DNA from 2 places in the Bacillus sp. EB V-12 genome. Region 2 is predicted to be linked to the other one. Evidence: riboswitches for the same ligand, from Rfam matches in the RefSeq annotation. Region 2 holds a riboswitch; the other holds the start of a gene.
What was found. A riboswitch is a leader RNA that binds a small molecule or an ion and turns the genes downstream of it on or off. The one in region 2 is predicted to bind S-adenosylmethionine.

Region 1 (7,285 bases), on a different contig from region 2:
ATGATAACAGCTAATATTCCAATCCATCCAAGTATGTACGCTTCACCAATTAGCAGTACTAATAAGATTATTCCAGCTAGTATATAACTTTGCATTGTAGTTAATTGCAATACAGGTGTCCCGTACCATTTATTCATAAACATTAATAATACTAGTAATAAAATCGGTAGCAATGCTGCTACATAAATAATGCTAAATTCTTTTATTTTACTCTTAAATGATGACATTTTAAAAGCAAATATAATTCCTACAATAGTAATCATTAAAACAATTGGGTATCCAATTAATTGTACATTCGTTAATGTAAATTCATGATTTGGGCTTTCAAATAAAATATTTGTAAGTAACCAATATCCCCCTATTCCAATTATCATTCCTAAAATAGTCTTTATACTCCCGCCTTTATCTTTCTCCATCTCTTTCGCTAATTCTTCCGCATACTCTTTTGGCGAATCACCAAATATATCACTTACCGTTTTTCCTTCTTTCTCACCTTCAATTAAATGAAGTTCTGCATCTTCTAAAAAAGCGTCCACCTCTTCTTCTTTAATTCCTTTCGTTATTAAATATACTTTCGTATCGATTAAAAACTTTTCTCCTTCTTTAGAAACATTCATTATAACCCCTCCCTTATTTAACCATTTCTCTTCTATTCGTCTTCATCATAATTTCAAGGAAAATTAAAATAAACAAACTTCCGTATAAACATATAATTTGAAATAGCATTGGCATAAGATCTTCCGATGTAAATGTTTTAAACAGTAACATAATAGAAAGTGGAATGATTAAATATAAGTTTTTAAACCATCCTTCAAAATATATATTTATCGCTACTGTGATCATAAAAATCCCACCAGCTACTATATAACTTTGGACTTCGGTGAATGTGAGCATTTTTGTAGGATATATCACATCTAATATCGTAACAGCTCCTAATAAAAACAATGGAGCAATCATAACTAAAGACCACATGGAAAACCATGTTTTTGTAAAGCTTGTGACGAAGGTCATTTTGCGAAGTAGAAAATTAGGACCTATAACAACTAAAATCAATGAAAAACTGTAACCGATACACTGAATAAGTGAAATCTGTAACATTCCATGATTCACTATTAAGATAGAAGCAATAATCCAAAACGATACGATATTCATTACTGTAAAACCAATTTGCTTCCACGTTTCCTGTCTATCTCTTTCCATTACTTTGACAAGTTCATTTGCATATTCTTTCGGTGAGCTTCCGAAAATATCTTCTACACTTTTCCCATCACTCTCACCCTCAATTAAATGGAGTTCCGCATCTTCTATAAAATTTTCAATATCGCTTTCTTTCACACTCTTTGCCGTCAAAAATAATCTCATATCTAACAAAAACTTTCGCGCTTCACTTGATAGCATTATTTTCTCCTTCCCTTCCCTTCAAGTAGACGTTCTACACTACTTTGCATCGTTTCCCAGCGATCCATAAATTCATCAAGTGCTTCCTCGCCTTTTTCTGTTAATGTATAATATTTTCTCTTTGGACCAGATGGAGATTCCTTCATTACGCTTGTTATTAGTCCTTCTTTTTGCATTCGTATTAATAACGGATAAATACTTCCCTCACTCGCCATTGTAAAACCATACTTCGCTAGCTTTTCACTCATTTCATAACCGTATATTTCGCCTTCAGAAATAATAGCAAGTAAGCATCCTTCTAAAATCCCTTTCAGCATTTGACTTGTCGACATAATTCAAATCCTCCTACTATCTTGCTTTACAAGATAGATAAGCGTAAGTATCTTGCTTTACAAAATAGTATAGCAAAGACTATTTTGCAAAACAAGATAGCTAACGATATTTTTTCCAAATGTTTGCAGGAATTTCATTATAGCTTCTCTAAATAGAGCACTATGAAAACTTTATTATGAAGGGATGTTTTTCATCATGGTTACAAATCGAGTTGTCTTTTTAACAGGTGCTGCAAGTGGCATTGGTTATGAAATGGGAAAGGCTTTTGCAAAAGAAGGTGCAAAAGTTGTGATTACCGATCGGCTTGAAGAACGCGCAAAAGAAGCTGCTGAACAATTACAAAATGAAGGTTTTCAAGCTATCGGTTTAAAATGTGACGTTACATCTGAAGAGGAAATTACAGCAGCAATTTCTCAAACAGTTGATCATTTCGGTTCATTACATATATTAATTAACAACGCAGGAATGCAACACGTTTCACCCATTGAAGACTTTCCAACTGAAAAGTTCGAGCTACTAATTCAAATTATGCAAATTGCTCCGTTTATTGCAATTAAGCATGCCTTTCCGATTATGAAACAACAAAAATATGGTCGTATTATTAATGTCGCTTCTATTAACGGCCTTGTCGGGTTTGCTGGAAAAGCTGCCTACAATAGTGCAAAACATGGCGTAATTGGATTAACAAAAGTTGCCGCTTTAGAAGGTGCTACGCATGGTATTACTGTTAATGCCCTTTGCCCTGGTTATGTTGATACCCCCCTTGTACGTAATCAACTACAAGACTTAGCTACTACACGAAATGTACCACTTGAAAATGTTTTAGAAGATGTTATTTATCCACTCGTTCCACAAAAGCGCTTATTACAAGTACAAGAAATTGCAGATTATGCGATGTTTTTAGCGAGTGAAAAAGCTAAAGGTATAACTGGTCAAGCTGTCGTTATCGATGGTGGTTATATCGCTCAATAAAAAATAAAGTTTGCTCAAGAAGAGCAAACTTTATTTTTTATCCCGAGGATCTTCGTACTTTAGTAATTGTCGCGGGAGCTTCTCAATTGCAACAATTACCCCCTCTAATTTACTTTCAATACGGTGGAGTAAATATAATGTTACAACAATCGGAAACCCTACATTACCTATCATCTTGATCCACTCTTCCACCCTCTTCCCCTCCTTTCATTATATAAGTAAGAGAAAACACTGCATTTAGGCATAAAAAAACAAGCTATTATGTATTAGCTTGTTTTTCAAATAATGATGCAATTTCTCGTTTATAGTCCCCGCGTATAATACCTTTCTCAGTAATAATTCCTGTAATTAATTCATTCGGCGTTATGTCAAATGCTGGATTATAAACATCCGTTCCAATTGGTGCTACTTGTTTTCCAAAGATTTTCGTAACTTCTGTTTCATCTCTTTCTTCAATAATAATTTCGGCTCCAGTTTCTTTCGTAACATCAAATGTTGACAGTGGCGCAGCAACGTAAAATGGGATATTAAAGTACTTTGCTAAAATAGCTAAATTCATTGTCCCTATTTTATTGGCTGTATCTCCATTTGCGACAATTCGATCCGCCCCCACAATAATTGCGTTTATTTCTTTCGTTTGAATAGCATGAGCTGCAGTATTATCTGTTATAAGGGTCACATCAATATTTGCTTGCTTCAATTCCCACGTCGTTAAGCGACCACCTTGTAAAACTGGTCTCGTTTCACACGCATATGCATGTAAACGCACACCTTTCTCTTTTCCAATATAAAAGGGAGCTAATGCAGTTCCATATCTGGCAGTTGCGATACTTCCAGCGTTACAGATTGTTAAAATATTATCGCCATCTTTAAAACATGTTAACGCATATTCCCCAATATTTCGACACACCTCTTCATCTTCCTGTTGAATGCGAAGCGCTTCTTCTTCTAATATTTTTTGTGCTTCTTTTATTGTAGTAATCTCTCGAATAGATTCTCTCATACGATCAATTGCCCAAAATAAATTTACTGCCGTTGGGCGTGATGTCCCTAAATAGTTACAGTCTCTATTAAACTTCTTTTGAAATTCTTCGATATGTAAAGTATTATATTTTTTCGCTGCAAGCGCCAAGCCAAATGCAGCTACAATTCCAATTGCAGGCGCTCCGCGTACTTCTAACATTATGATACTTTTCCAAACCCCTTCAATAGTCGTTAATGTTTTGTATTCTGTGCTATGTGGCAATTTCGTTTGATTTAATACTGCAATTGCATCACCTTTCCAACTTACAGATCTCGGAACAGTAACAATTGTACTCATGCTTTTACACCCCTTGAAACTGTCTGTTGAAATAATGTTCGAAACAGTTGAATATCAGCACTTTTAGATTCATATTTTATTAGTTCTTTTCCTAAGGATAGCGCTTGTTTCTTAGCTTGAATTCTTGTTTCTTTATTTTCTATTTCATCTAAATCTGCTACATGAGCTAAACCAATTGTTCTACGAATTAGTTCACATCCGGCAAATCCAACAGCATCAGTAAAGATATTTTGCAAAATAATTGGTAACCATTGTTTTTCTTTCGTATATGCTTCTACACCTTCCCCAATCCATAACTTTGTAAAAGTCTCTACAAAATAACTCCACGTCTTTTCTATATGAAAAAATAGTACACTTCTCTTTTCTTCTTCTCTAGATAAAGCATTTAATAATAGATTTGCAATAAATTGACCTATATCAAATCCAAATGGGCCATATGTCGCAAATTCTGGATCAATCACTTTCGTTTCAGAAGGTGAGGAAAAAATACTACCAGTATGTAAATCACCATGAATAAGAGTTTCTTTTCTTGTTAAGAACTTATATTTATATTGTGCTACTTTTAGTTTTAAAGTTTTATCACTCCAAAGTTCATCAACCACGAGCTGTAAATCTGGCTCATAATCATTTGTATCATAATGCCCAAAAGGATCTGTAAACACTAAATCCTCTGTAATTTTACATAGGTCCGGATTTACAAAGGTACCTTCTAGTATCCTCTTCTCTTCTGACTGTAAACCAAAATCTGAAGTGTAAAATAAAACATGTGCTAGAAAACGACCAATATGCTGGGATAAAAGCGGATATTCTTCTCCGTCTATTAATCCTTTTCTTGTAATTGTTAGTCTTGATAAGTCTTCTATTACCGTTATCGCTAACTCTTCATCATGACTGTACACTACTGGAACATAATCCGGTACATACTGCACAAAAATTTGTAATGCCTTGCTTTCAATCGTTGCTCTTTTTATAGACAATGGCCAGCTTTCACCAACTACTTTAGCATAAGGCAGTGCTTGTTTTATTATAATGGATTTCTCTCCATCATCTAATTTGAACACGTAATTTAAGTTTCCATCTCCAATTTCATGACAAATGACATTTGCCTTCTCTTCAAAATAACCATGATCTTTCGCATATTGTACAGCTGTTATTTCTGTTAATAAATAATATCCCATCGTCTTCTCCCCCTTTTTAAATTCAGAGGTTTTTCTAACACAGAAAAACCTCTTTCCACTAAGAAAGAGGTTTGAAGTTTATCTTCTCCCCTCTTATCTGCCAGAAAGTTTTACTTTCTGCTGGAATTAGCACCGTGCCTTTTGGCGTAATAAACGCCCCATTTCACAATGGTATTACGGTCGGTTGCTGGGCTTCATCGGGCCAAATCCCTCCACCTGCTCTTGATAAGAGTTGTATAATTTTTTGAATTTTTAACTTTATGTTGATGACTATACCAAGAATAAAAATCAATTGTCAACATTTTATTTGTATAATTCTGGACGACGATCCGCAAAAACTGGAATTCCTTTTCGTACTTCTCTAATTTTCTCGAATACAAGCTCTCCAAATAAAATTGATTCCTCTTCATTCGCCTCTACTACAACTTCACCCCAAGGATCCACAATTAAAGAATGACCTGCAAACACATTATTCGGATCCTTTCCTGCTCTATTACACGCAACAACATAACACTGATTTTCAACTGCTCTTGCTTGCAATAGCAAACGCCAATGTGCTAAACGAACTAATGGCCATTCTGCTACAACAAATAATACTTTTGCCCCTTTAGCAGTATGAACACGCATCCACTCTGGAAAACGAATATCATAACAAATTGTTCCAGCACATTCAACATCATCTAGCTTAAATTCGCCCGTACCATTACCAGCTATTAAATATTTATGTTCATCCATAAGCTGAAATAAATGTACTTTACTATATTCGTTGACTAACTGTCCTTCATTATTTACAACATACATCGTATTTGTAACGCCTTGCTCTGTTTGCTTTGCTATGGACCCACCAACAATATGTACATCATATTGCTTCGCCCATTCTATTAACTTTTCTTTCGTTTCCACTCCATCCCTATCTGCAATTTCAGAAAGTCTCGTTAAATCATATCCTGTTGTCCATAGTTCTGGTAAGACGATAACATCTGGCCTTTCCTTCATAGCTTCACTTATTTTATTTTTAGCATTCTCAATATTTTTTTCTACATCTCCAAAAACAATATCCATTTGAATACATGCGACTTTCATTTTTTCAGCCCCATTCTTATTTTTCTCTTTACAAAATACTGGAAAGATTATATCATTTGTCACTAGAATTGTAACAACTTTCAAAAGAGGTGGAAAGTATGAAATTATTTCAACCTTCTGAGATAGTAACATCATTGCCAACACAATTTTTCGCTTCACTTGTTGCAAAAGTTAACAAAGTCGTTGCAGCTGGTCACGATGTTATTAATCTAGGTCAAGGTAATCCAGATCAACCAACACCGCAGCATATCGTAAAAGCTTTACAAGATGCTGCCGAAAAGACCATTCATCATAAATATCCGCCATTTCGCGGACATGAAAGCTTAAAGGAAGCCGTGGCTACATTCTATAAACGTGAATACGGCGTGGAATTAAACCCAAAAACTGAAGTTGCTATTTTGTTTGGAGGGAAGGCTGGACTAGTAGAATTACCGATTTGTTTTACAAATCCCGGTGATACGATTCTCGTTCCGGATCCAGGTTATCCTGATTATTTATCCGGGGTTGCTTTAGCAAAAGCACACTTTGAAACAATGCCGCTTATTGCAGAAAATAACTTTTTACCAGATTATACGAACATTGATGACTCTATTGCAGAGCGTGCAAAATTAATGTTTTTAAACTATCCAAATAATCCTACCGGTGCTACTGCATCAAAAGATTTTTTTGATGCAACCATTCACTTTGCTAATAAACATAATATATTAGTTGTTCACGATTTTGCTTATGGAGCTATCGGATTTGATGGTCAAAAACCTGTTAGTTTCTTGCAAGCAGATGGTGCGAAAGATATAGGAATTGAAATTTACACATTATCAAAAACTTTCAATATGGCTGGCTGGCGCATCGCTTTTGCTGTAGGGAATGAAAGTGTGATTGAAACAATTAACCTATTACAAGATCATATGTATGTTAGTATATTCGGTGCAGTTCAAGATGCTGCTCGAGAAGCGCTATTAAGTTCACAGTCTTGTGTAATAGACCTTGTAAATAGTTACGA
Region 2 (13,172 bases):
TCGGTGCCAAAATAGGTGCTGCTCCGTTTACTAACATAAGCAGTGAGAAAAACTTCGTCATTTCAGAACCTGAATACATATCACGTACCATCGCACGTGATATAACAATCCCGGCTGATCCTGAAGCTCCTTGTAGGAAGCGCAATAACACTAATGTCCAAATAGATGGCGCAACAGCACAAAGTAAAGAAGAAGCAACATAAATAATAAGAGCAATAATAAGAGGTTTGCGTCTTCCGTAAATATCACTAATTGAGCCAACAAATAATTGTCCTACTGACAGCCCAAGCAAACAAGCTGTTAATGTAAGCTGCGCGAGGGATGCACCTGTTTGCAAATCATCCGTTAACTTCGGTAATGAAGGCAAATACATATCAATAGATAATGGTCCAATCGCCGTAAGTGTTCCTAATACAAGAATCATCCATAACCTGTTTGCCTTTACAGGTTTATATATTTCGTGATTAACTTCATTCACTTTTTCAATTCACCCTTTCCTATACAAACTGAATCGTAACAATTATAGTTACATCATAAACATACGTCAAGTACAGTGCATTTTCCTCTTTCATAATGTAAAAAAAGCGATAGAAATTCTATCGCTTTACTTTTTTACATTGCTATTCGTAAATTTAGATACTGAGGCCATCGTCTCTCCCGTATCTAAATATGTAATTTGAATTGGGTCTCCTACTTCTGTAAACATAGCATATGGGAATTTCTTCACCGGTATCATAAATACCTTTTGTTCATTCTCTAAAAGTACGTACACGATTGTATTTTCACCTGATTTCTCTTTATATACACGTTGTACAATACCTTCTTTTTGCGCTTCTTTTCCTGTTGAGGTTGGTCTAAATGTATCACCATTACCGCTCATTACGTTTTTATAATTCTCAAGCGCTTCTTTCTGCGAAGAACCTGTCGCAAATATTTTTGCATTAGCAGCATATACAACTGTATGTGCACGTACTAGGCCTCCGTCATCAACAACCGGAATAATCCAAGCTGGTTTACCGTATACGTTATAAATGACAGGCATTGTCCCATGCCATTTCTCTCTCTTAAAGGAATTATCTACTACTTCTGTAGCTGCTGAACCATCCATAATCCCCTTTACTTCTTTTCCATTATAGTAATATAGCTTGCCTGTGCGTGCATCTACTAATGAATAGCCTAGGGCTGAATCTACTCCTTCTTTTGGAGAAGTAAAGTCTGTAAAATAATACAATGTTCCATCTTTACCAAAGATCGGGGTCACGCCTTCTTTCGTTCCCCACTCAGTCGGAATTTTCATATCTGTTTGTGAGAATTTCGTATTCCAAAATCCGTGAATATATTTACCAAAGTACGTATTTAACGTAGATGCAGTCTCATGATTTAATACACCATCAACAAATTTAGGTGCCTTTCCTTTATCATATCTTTTCACTTCACCTGTTTGTGCATCTACTACGACAACACCTTCTACCTCAAATCCAGATCTTCCTGAAATAAATTCACCATACGTCATTGTATAATATGGTTTTCCTTTATCATCAACCTCAAATTTAGGTTTTCCTTTAAAGATTAAATTTGGTTCTGCTTGCCTTACCACACGCTCTAAATTATTACCAAAAAACATGCTTGGCACATATTTCATTTTATAACCGAGGTGCAGTTTCGCTTCCGCATCAGGATTCGTACCTGACATCGTTACGTACCCTGGAATTGTCTCAGCTTTACGCGCTTTAAAAAATCCTGAAACTTCAATCGGCGCTACATATAAAGCCTCGCCGTTTACCATTTGTGGCGTTAATTCTCCTAGCTCAAAATAAGCTACTTTTGGAATATCACCAAATACTTTTTTCATCTTATTCTCCGCTGTCTTTGGCGGCACTGTAAACGGCTGGTCATTTTCAGTAAATGGCTCTGAAATATCTTTCTCTACCTTAACAACAGAATCATATTTCTTTTGCGAGATTACTATATCATGCAAATAACCAAAGTAGCCGTAACTTGCGAGTAAAATAAACATTAGAAGTCCTTTTAATGTGCCTTCTAATTTCCCTATTTGATCTTGTGAAAATAAAACAAGCCCAATTAAAATTGCTACTGCAACAGAATAATGAGTAAGAATCGAGTCTACTCGATCATCAATTAGCCAAAAGTATTCATAGATTGCAATACCTATCCAAAATAAAACAGGAATAACTAAAATAGATGATTTCTTACCCTTTACAACCTTCTTATCTCCCTTCTTATCCACTGCTCGAAGCTTACTACTACTTCTTGTCCATGGAATCAAAAACAAAGTAAGAATAGCTAAAACTACAAATTTCATCAAAGGCACTGTCCCCTTTTCTTTTGTATTCCCTTTTAGTATAACAAATAAAGGGTATTAAGGTGAAAATAGGAATAGTTATATTTTTTTACTACCTAATACAATCCCGCTCACTACATATAGAATAGATGCAATATAAAAAATTGTACCAATCGTAAAGAAATCTACTAAATATCCCGTGGCAATAACCGCTACTGCTCCGCCAATGGATGTCCACACATGGTATTTTCCAATCTCATAACCAGCCTTTTCCTGCGCAACCTTTCGTGCTAATGAAGTCTTCTCAGTATTACGCTGCACAGCACCTAAAACTCCCATTACAATTTGAAGAATATACACATGCCATACTTCCGTGGCAATCGGAAAGCAAAGCATTAAGATTGCCATGGACCAAGCGTATATGATTAATAATTTTTTATCACCTACTTGATCAGATACCTTTCCCACTAGTGGATATACAAGCGCTGATGTTAAAGCAAATAAGCCATACGCCCAGCCAAATTGCGAGAAGCTATTTCCAACGTTTCGAAGTAATAATATATAAAAAGGAAATACCATACTTCCTGCCATCATGATAATACTTTGCGAAGCCACAAATCTTCTATATGTCATTTCGTATACTCCCTATAAAATAAATTAACAAATCGCTCTTCTGAATCTACTTCCTTCTTTTTCTTGAGAAATTCTTCAATACGAGGATATGCCCTCTTTAACTGCTCTTTCGTTGGATAAGAATAGTACGGCAAATAGTAACTACCGTTATGCTTTAAAGTAACATCAATCATCTTCCGAATGACATCCTCTGTTCTCTTTATCTCACTCTCTGAGCGTCCCTGGTTAATCAAAAGAACCAGCGCAAACATATCATCTTTCGCATAGGACAAAACTGCATTTTCATTCTTTTCCACGTAACGAATCGTAATGTTGAGTAAATTAAACTCTTCTTCATTTAATACGTTACGTAAATCATCTATATACTCTGTGAAAGCATCTATAGGCACAAAGTATTCTTGTAACACTTCGGTCCTATTTGGATTTTCATATTCCATAAAAGCACTATCTGATCTCATAACATTATTACGCGTCTCATACTTTCCATCTGTACGTTCAAAATAACCTCTTTGTATATCCCAAAATGTATTCTTTCCCCAATCACTATAACGTGATAACCCAAGTAAAAATTTCGGTGCAGCTATAATATTTTCTTCCTTTAATTCACTGTACTCTTCTCTCATATTTTGATTTTGTGCCAAAGTATAATCCGTCACATACATCTCTTTTAAAAATGAATTTGGAGCAACAGAAATACGTGCTAAGTGCATACGAACATTCTCATCTCTTTTCACTTTCTCTTTGAAATAAGATGCGTATTCTTTATAATCTATCATTCTCGTGTGCATTTCATATAATTCATCTTCTGTTAACTTCAGCGTCATATCTAAAATAACTCCAAATAAACCGTAACCCCCAATGACATATGGAAATAACTCTGCATTTTCTTCTCTACTTACATTACGTACCGTGCCATCTGCCATTAACAATCTAAATGAATCTACTGTATCAATCAGTGCCTCATGACGAATATCACGCCCGTGTACATTTACACTTAATGAACCGCCAACAGTAAAAATATTTTGAGACTGCATGACCTGTACCGCAAGGCCATAAGGATTTATTTTCTTCTGAATATCATTCCAGGTGACACCACTTTGAACTGTAATCCGCTTCTTCTCTGGATCAAATTCTAATATTTTATTATATCCTTTCATATCGAGCATCGTGCCATTCGGATAATATGTCTGTCCTCCTTGGCTATGTTGCATGCCTGCAATGGAAATTTTCTCTCCTGAAACTTTTGCATCTCGCACTAATTTTATTAACGGGTGCTCTTCCGTAGCACTTTCAACACGTTTTATTTTCGTCGGAAGCAATTTACCTACATCACTCATAATAGGATGATCAATTTGTTTTTTATACGTATGTACAGACGTTGCAAGCAAAACCGTATATACGACAATGACCACTGCTATCTTTCTTTTTTTCAAAGGACACTCTCCTTATTAGCAACAAAAAGAGATACCCGTTCTTTCAGGTACCTCTCTTGACAGTGATTACTTTGCTGCTGGCAATTGTATTGGATCAAATTTATCATACGATGTAAACTTTGCATCCGTAATAATATGCGCTTTATCCTCACCATTGCTACTCATAACCATATCTATCTTTGCTGATTCATATTTAAAATCTTTTGTAATAATATATTCCCCATCTATTTCTTCTATCTTTGCATTTTGGCCTTGTAGCATTTGTTTCTGCTTTTCATCCATACTAGCTAACATACTCTCTGTCTCTTGCCCTTTTAATGCAAACTTCAGCTTATAATTATCTCCACTTTTCTCCATCTTCACTTTATTTAAAATTTCCGATGGAATCTCTAAATTATCTACCATTCCTTGAGTCGCGTTCATTCCGTTAGCATTTAATTGTTCCTCTGGTACAGACATAACTTCACCCGTATTAGGATTTTTCAACTGACCAGCAATTTTGCCACCCACATCATAAACAACAACCTCTGTACCAGAAACATTCATTTCAGAACGAGAATTTTTTTTCTTCGGCTCTAGTTGCATTTTGGCCTTTATTACATTCATCTCTGTTCCTTCAGCCTTTATTCCCACATCATATGTCATCGTTACATTTTCTTCGTTTTTAAAAGCTTCATTCGCTTTATTAAAAACATCCTTCGCTGTTAATTCCTTTTCTTTCTGCACAGCTTCTTTTTTCGGTTCATCAGTCTTTTTTGTTTTCTCATTACTACACCCTACTCCTAGACCGACTGCAAGTACTAAACTTGAAATTAAAATAAATTTTTTCATAACGTCCCCTCCTTCCCAAAAATAATATCATCTCTTTTCCTATGAAATCTATATAATTCGTAATATTTATCTTTAAATTTATTTCCTATATAACAACATGTTTGAGAAAAAGTTTAAATATGATGTAAATAATAACAACTCATTTCAGGAGGTCAGGATGAAAGCGATTATTTGCACAAAGTATGGACCACCTAATGTTCTCCAGCTTCAAAATGTAGAAAAGCCTAAACCTAAAAAAAATGAAGTATTAGTTAAAATTCACGCAACAAGTGTATCAACTGGAGATTGTAGAATACGTGGCTTTAATAGCCCCCTCTTATTTTGGATTCCTATGCGGATCATATTAGGTTTCAGAAAACCGAGAAAACCTATACTTGGCGTAGAATTATCCGGTGAAATCGAAGACATTGGAACAGATGTAACACAATTTAAAAAAGGAGATCCAGTTTTTGCATTAACAGAACTAAACCTTGGTGGTTATGCGGAATACACATGCGTGCATGAAAGTGGATTAATAGCATTAAAACCTACCAATGTGACATATGAAGAAGCTGCCGTTATTCCTTTTGGCGGAACTTCAGCATTGCACTTCCTTAGAAAAGGACAGATAAAAAAAGGGCAACGAGTACTTATATACGGCGCCTCTGGGTCAGTAGGGACAGCTGCCGTACAACTTGCGAAATACTTCGGGGCGACTGTCACAGCCATTTGTAGTAGTTCGAATTTCGATTTAGTAACAGCTTTAGGGGCAGACAACGTAATTGATTATATGAAAGAAGATTTTACTAAGCGGGGCGAGCACTATGATATTATATTTGATGCAGTTGGAAAATATAAAAAGTCTCTTTGTACAGATGCATTAATGCCTAATGGAAAATATGTATCTGTGAACGGAATGATGGCAAAGGTCAGTAAAGAAGATATGAACCTACTAAAACAACTAGCTGAAACAGAAAAGCTAAAGCCTGTTATTGATAGAACTTACCGATTAGAAGAAATTGCTGAAGCTCATATATATGTAGAAAAAGGACATAAAAAGGGGAACGTTTCGATTACCTTAAAATAAAATATATTCTGAAAATATCATTGACAATTCTTTTTGTACGATTTACTATTAGTACCATATTCAAAACTACATACACATACTCTTATCAAGAGTGGCGGAGGGACTGGCCCGATGATGCCCGGCAACCGAGCTTATGACGTATAAGCTAAGGTGCTAATTCCTGCAAAACGAGTTTTCGTTTTGAAAGATAAGAGAGGAATCTATTTCGTCTATTCGGCACCTCTCTTATTTTGGGAGGTGCTTTTTATTTTGGAACGTATATGAAGGGGGATTTATAGATGAAAAAGGTATTATTAAGCATTATAAGCGGAGCAGTATTATTATTAGGCGCATGTAGCGTGAGTTCAAATAAAGAGGTAAAAGCATTAGACGAGAAAAAGATTACTGTCGGTGTAACAGGTGGACCACATGAACAAATTTTTGAAAAGGTAAAAGAAGTTGCAGCAAAAGATGGTCTCGAAATTGATATAAAAGTATTTAATGATTATGTAGCGCCAAACGTATCATTAGATGAAAAAAGCCTTGATGTAAATAGTTACCAAACGAAATCGTATTTAGATGTATTTAAAGCTGAACGCAATATGAAATTAGCTGAAGTATTTTCAACAGTAACATTCCCTATGGGCGTATATTCTAAAGATATAAAAGATGTAAAAGACTTGAAAGAGGGCGATGCAATTGCTGTACCAAATGACCCAACGAATGAACTTCGAGCTTTAAAATTATTTGAAAAAGCAGGGGTTTTAAAAGTTGATCCAAAGGCTACAGAAAAAGCGACTGCAAAAGATGTAATTGAAAATCCAAAAAAATTAAAGATTGTCGAATTAGAGGCATCTCAATTACCAACGCAACTAAGTGAAGTGAAAGCAGCTGCAATTAACACAAACTTTGCATTAGGTGCAAAATTAAGTCCAGCGAAAGATTCTATTTTCCGCGAAGGAAAAGATTCACCCTATGTGAACTGGGTTGTTGTTCGTACTGAAAATAAAGATGATGCCGTTGTAAATAAATTAAAGAAAGCTTATCAATCTAAAGAAGTAAAAGAGTTTATCGAGAAAAAATTTGATGGTTCAGTTTTACCATCTTGGTAGGAGCTGACGATAATGATTGAATTAAAAAACATATCCAAAGTATTTACAACAAAAAAAGGGAATGTTGAGGCTCTTAAGTCTACTTCCCTTAAAGTAGAAAAAGGCGAGGTATTTGGAATCATTGGGTATAGTGGCGCTGGTAAAAGTACATTGATTCGATGTGTAAATTTATTAGAAAAACCAACGACAGGAAATATCATTGTAAACGAACAAGACTTAACAACGTTATCGACAAAAGAACTAGCAAAAGCGAGACAAAGAATCGGAATGATCTTTCAAGGATTCAATTTACTTAAAACTGTTACCGTTTATGAAAATATCGCATTACCGTTACGGCTTGCTGGCATTCCAAAAGCAGAAATTGAAAAAAGAGTAGAAAAGTATTTACGCATTGTCGATCTTTTTAATCGAAAAGATGCGTATCCAAGCGAACTTTCTGGTGGTCAAAAACAGCGTGTTGCAATTGCTCGTGCGCTATCACATGAACCTGAAGTGTTATTAAGTGATGAAGCAACGAGCGCATTAGATCCCGAAACAACCGATTCTATCCTTGATTTGCTATTAAAGATTAACGAAGAAATCGGAATTACGATTTTACTCATTACACATGAAATGAATGTCATCCAGCGTATATGTGACCGCGTTGCTGTTATGGAACATGGATCTGTAGTCGAAAGTGGGACTGTAAAAGATATTTTCACAAACCCACAACATGTAACAACGAAGAAATTTGTAAATAGCGCATTTGCAGCGAAAATTCCAGAAGAGGTACAGAAAGAACTACAAAGTACTGGAGAAATTGTAACACTTTCATTTATTGGCACTACTTCAGGGGAACCTGCCTTAGCCGTTGCCACAAAACGTTTCCAAGTGTATCCCAATATTTTATCCGGTAATATTACGCAGTTAAAACATGAAGCATATGGGAAACTAGTCGTTCATATGCAAGGGGAACAAAATGAAATCCACCGTGCTTTATCATTTTTACAAGAGCAAGGAATCATCGTAGAAGGAGGTAGAACAGACTATGGGAAACAAGTCCTTTTTGGATGAGTGGGGTAAAGTCATATGGGAAGCTACGATCCAAACCTTTCAAATGACATCTATTTCATTACTCATCTCGATCCTTATTGCACTGCCACTTGGTGTTACACTTGTTTTAACGAGACCTGGTGGGCAGCGTGAAAATAAAATCATCTATCCTATTCTTAATACAATTATTAATATCATTCGCTCTCTTCCATTTATCATTCTATTATTCTTTATTTTACCTTTTACAAAGTTTCTAATGGGAACGTCCATTGGCGTGCAAGGTGTTATCGTACCGCTTGTCGTCTTCACAGCCCCTTATATCGCACGTTTAATGGAGACAGCTTTACTAGAAGTCGATCGCGGTGTCATTGAAGCCTACCAAGCGATGGGCGTTTCTACTATAAAAATCATTTGGCACGTCATGGTTAAAGAAGCTCGTCCCTCCCTTGTACTTGGATTAACAATCGCAACAATTGGCTTAATTGGCGCAACAGCAATGGCTGGCCTTGTAGGTGCTGGCGGGCTAGGGGATTTAGCATACCGGTTCGGACATTTACGCTACGAGCCTGAAGTAATGTATGCAACCGTCTTTATTTTAATTATCCTCGTTCAAGGATTACAGTCTTTAGGGAATGGTGTTGCACGAAGATTGAAGAAAGATTAAAAAAAGAAGGCATCTCACCAAGGTGAGATGCCTTCTTTTTTATCTTTTAAATCCACCTTCTGAATGAATAACTTGCCCAGTAATCCACTCGGCCTCTTCACTTACTAAAAATTTAATGAGTCTAGCTGCATCCCTTGGCTCACCAATTCTGCCAAAAGGAAACAGCGGCTTTAACCCTTGTTTTATCTCTTCAGTCATCCATCCTGTATCGGTTGGTCCTGGATTAATTGCATTCACTGTTATTCCTAAATGAGCTACCTCTGCTGACAACGTACTAGTAAGAGCATCAATAGCTCCCTTCGTTGTCGCATAAGCTAGTTCTCCTGCCATAGGACCTTGAAATTGCCCCGAAGTAATATTAACAATTCTACCACCATATTTCTTATCAAATCCCCGGGAAAATTGACTACTGAGCAATGTAGTCGCACGAACATTTACCATATAATGCTTATCTAATTCTTCAGCAGTCAACGTAGAGAAATCATTATTCGTAGAATATGCTGCATTATTAATTAATATATGAGGGTACCCTAATTGTTCAGTAACTTTATTTATAAGATCTTTCGGTGCATCATTCTGAGTTAAATCTAACTCCATACTTGAGACTTTAACACCGTTTTTTAGTAACTCTTCTTTTAATTGTATTTGTTCATTTTTATCAACGCCCCAAGGCATCTCTTTATCGTAAGCTGTCCAATACGTAAAAAATATATCGTATCCTGATTCAGCTAATTCTTTACAAACCGCTGCGCCTATACCATCTAGACGACTTACCCCTGTAATAACTGCTACTTTATTTTTCAATTGGTTCATCATATACTCCTCCAAGTTTAAAGGACGCATATTTTATATAAGAGATATAAACTTTCCCACAAAAAAGACAGATACATAAAATAGGCACCTATCCTTATAAAAGGGATGTACAATCCAAATATGCATTCCTTGAATGATTTACAGATAACTAAATAAACCCTCGCTTATGAGAGCAAAATTCATCTATCTAGTTTCTAATCATTACAAGTTCATCCACATATCTAGTCTTTGCCTCCTTTTGATATATCTCTATTATTAGTCTATCAAAAAAGATGAAATGTTACAAAAAATAAAACAATTACTCAAAACATATATTCGTTCACATTTCCTCCATTGTGAATTTATTCACAATGGATATATAATAAACATGTAAATACAATATTGGAGGGATTTCAATGGTTATCAATTTTTTAAGAACTGATAAACGTGCTACTTTCATATTATTACTTTTACGGCTTTACATAGGATATACATGGCTCGCTGCTGGGATAGGCAAAGTCTTCGGACAATCTTTTGACGCAAGCGGTTTTCTAAAGGGTGCTATTGCTCAAGCATCAGGTGACCATCCTGCAGTACAAAGTTGGTGGGCAGATTTTCTTCAACATTTTGTCCTTCCAAACGCAGACCTATTTAGCTTTTTAGTTCAATGGGGAGAAATTTTAGTAGGTCTAGGTTTGATTTTAGGCGGATTAACAAAAACAGCTGCATTTTTCGGAATCATAATGAATCTTTCATTTTTATTAAGTGGAACCGTTAGTGTAAACCCAAACCTGCTTATTTTGACTATGTTCATTTTAGTTGCAGGGCAGAACGCTGGACGTATTGGATTAGATGGCTATGTTTTCCCTAAACTTTTCCGTAAAAACAACCACAGAACATATAAATTAAGTAAAACTGCGTAGTAACAGTTTACTTTTAAAATATAAATAAGAAAAAGAGCCTGAATATAGGCTCTTTTTCTTATTTATCCTAATTTAAACTTTTAACGAACCACGAAAACCTCTGGCAGCATAGTAAGAGTCTGCTCCATTGTGGTACACGAAAACATGTCCAAAGCGATAATCGCAAAATAGAGCACCACCAAGCTCTCTAATATCTGAAGGTGTTTGTACCCAACTCGATGATTTCATATCAAAATCTCCAAGTTGTTGTAACTCTCGATATTGTTCTTCCGTTAATAACTCAATGCCCATAGCATTGGCAACATCAATAACGTTATTTTCTGGTTTATGTTTTTTTCTTGATTCTAACGCTTCAAGATCATAACAAAGACTTCTGCGGCCTTTAGGACTCTCCTTTGAACAATCATAGAAAGTATATTCGTCCTTTTCTTCATCATAACCAACAACATCCGGCTCACCACCAGTTACTTCCATTTCGTTAAGTGACCACATTTTTTCATTATTAGTAGTCAGCTTCGCTTCAACTTTAGCCCATTCAAGACCTTCATGGCGGTTCATGTTTTTCTCAAAACGAGCTTGCAATACTTTCAATAACTCTTCACGTTTTTCTACTAGTAAGTCATTTTTATTTCCTGTCATATTAGTCCTCCCTGATGTATGTACTGATAGTAGTTTAAGTATATATTTTATAATAAATCATCTCAATATGAAGACCGTTTCAACCCTATGTCTTGTACAAACATCCATTACAAAGTCCTAAAGCCCTCCATACTCTCCTCAAGAATATAGTGTGAAAACCACATCAAGTTCTGCTTCATAATAGCCACATGAACTCCTGGTTGGTCAGAACTATATGCCATTCCTTTAAATATAATTAATTCTGTATCAACTTCCATATCCATTAATCCTTGATATAGATCATATGCATTTGTAATTGGAATTCTTGCATCCTTTTCCCCATGTTGAATTAAGGTAGGCGTACAAGCTGATTTAATATACGTCATAGGTGATGTCTTCGTATATATCTCTGGATCATTCCATGGAGTATTTCCTAAATACATTCTAATAAAGTAAGGTATATCTGTATTTACATAATGGGTACTCCAGTTAGTGATTCCACCGCCAACTGAAATAGCTTTAAACCGACTACTAAACGTAGAACAGAAAGCTGATACATATCCACCGTTGCTCCATCCCATAACTCCTACTCTATCCTTGTCTACCATCCCTTTTTCTACTAGTTCATCCACTCCAGATATAACATCATCGTAGTCAGCAATCCCCTGTTTTCTATAGTTAGCTTTTAAAAATTCATTACCATAACCTGAACTTCCTCTGTAATTTGGTTCTAAAACGATAAAGCCTTTTTCAACAAACTGTTCAATCGGATATTTCTCATTGAAGCAGTCTGAAAATATCGGAAAAGATGCCCAAGCCGGACCGCCGTGAATTACTACTAATAAAGGATATTTTTTATTAGTGTCAAACTCTACTGGCGTTGATAAAACACCTTCTATTTCAAGACCATCGCTACTTTTCCATGAGATGATTTCCCTGTTACTTCTAAGTTTCCCTTTGAAAAAGCTATTTTCATCCGTTATTTTTTTATCGTCTAAATAGATTTCAAAGGTTTCATTTGTTATAGCCTTATTGTAGGATATATGTTTGCCATCCTTTGTTATAGAAGCATCCATTATAAAGCCATCTACTTTTTCGCTTAATATTTCCACAGTGCCATCTTCGGCTAGCAAACCAATAAGATAATTCGTTTTATTCTGCCACCTAATTAAAACCCCTTTAGCTGTCCACTGTAATGGCATAACCGTACTATCAAAATTTGTTACAGGTTGAATTACCTTTCCGGTATTTATATCATATATCTCTAACGTACTATCTTGTATATGGTTTCTATAGTAATCCTTCTCTCTTATGCTTGCTGTGTAACATATTTCACTGCCATCAGGAGAAAAGCAAACACTCCCTCCCAACAACTTATCCACATTCAGCTTTTGTAGCTCTCCAGCTTTAATATGGAGTATGTATAGATCTCCATTTATATAATCTGCCATATTTGAGCTTGGTGTCGCCATAAATACAACCTTTTTACCATCATTTGAAATATCAAATTCATGGATATGAAAATCCTTACCATCCGTTAATTGATAAACGACTCTGTTCTCGTGTTCATCTGTATCACTTTGTATCACCTTCTCTATTTCAATGTAATATAAACAATTATTCTGGTGTTCCTTACCTATATGTTGAAAATCTCCATATAGGTCCTTACGTTTCTTTATCTCCTCACATTCTTTTGACTGCGTAACATAATAAAGACCCTTGCCAGTAGGACCCCATTTGAATGTACTGACTCCTTCTTTCTCATCGGTAATTTGAACCTCTCTATA

Region 1: linked by a shared signal. The riboswitch ahead of mtnK (S-methyl-5-thioribose kinase) and the one ahead of ACZDYH_RS26625 (MetQ/NlpA family ABC transporter substrate-binding protein) in region 2 are both predicted to bind S-adenosylmethionine.

Annotation. Positions count from the first base shown of each region.
Region 1 is NZ_JBUXJL010000001.1:595,390-602,674, reverse strand. Features, by position in the region: gene ACZDYH_RS03265 (DUF1129 domain-containing protein) at 1-617, opposite strand, end outside; gene ACZDYH_RS03260 (DUF1129 domain-containing protein) at 631-1,398, opposite strand; gene ACZDYH_RS03255 (PadR family transcriptional regulator) at 1,398-1,730, opposite strand; gene ACZDYH_RS03250 (3-hydroxybutyrate dehydrogenase) at 1,927-2,703, shown strand; gene ACZDYH_RS03245 (YvrJ family protein) at 2,734-2,895, opposite strand; gene mtnA (S-methyl-5-thioribose-1-phosphate isomerase) at 2,963-4,024, opposite strand; gene mtnK (S-methyl-5-thioribose kinase) at 4,021-5,202, opposite strand; SAM riboswitch class I at 5,293-5,434, opposite strand; gene ACZDYH_RS03230 (carbon-nitrogen family hydrolase) at 5,506-6,369, opposite strand; gene ACZDYH_RS03225 (pyridoxal phosphate-dependent aminotransferase) at 6,384-7,285, shown strand, end outside.
Region 2 is NZ_JBUXJL010000014.1:10,855-24,026, reverse strand. Features, by position in the region: gene ACZDYH_RS26655 (multidrug effflux MFS transporter) at 1-487, opposite strand, end outside; gene ACZDYH_RS26650 (DUF3981 domain-containing protein) at 605-2,323, opposite strand; gene ACZDYH_RS26645 (MFS transporter) at 2,402-2,935, opposite strand; gene ACZDYH_RS26640 (FAD-binding protein) at 2,932-4,368, opposite strand; gene ACZDYH_RS26635 (DUF6612 family protein) at 4,435-5,199, opposite strand; gene ACZDYH_RS26630 (NAD(P)-dependent alcohol dehydrogenase) at 5,357-6,265, shown strand; SAM riboswitch class I at 6,345-6,459, shown strand; gene ACZDYH_RS26625 (MetQ/NlpA family ABC transporter substrate-binding protein) at 6,544-7,356, shown strand; gene ACZDYH_RS26620 (methionine ABC transporter ATP-binding protein) at 7,369-8,409, shown strand; gene ACZDYH_RS26615 (methionine ABC transporter permease) at 8,384-9,052, shown strand; gene ACZDYH_RS26610 (SDR family oxidoreductase) at 9,092-9,868, opposite strand; gene ACZDYH_RS26605 (DoxX family membrane protein) at 10,261-10,767, shown strand; gene ACZDYH_RS26600 (DUF4256 domain-containing protein) at 10,840-11,406, opposite strand; gene ACZDYH_RS26595 (S9 family peptidase) at 11,514-13,172, opposite strand, start outside.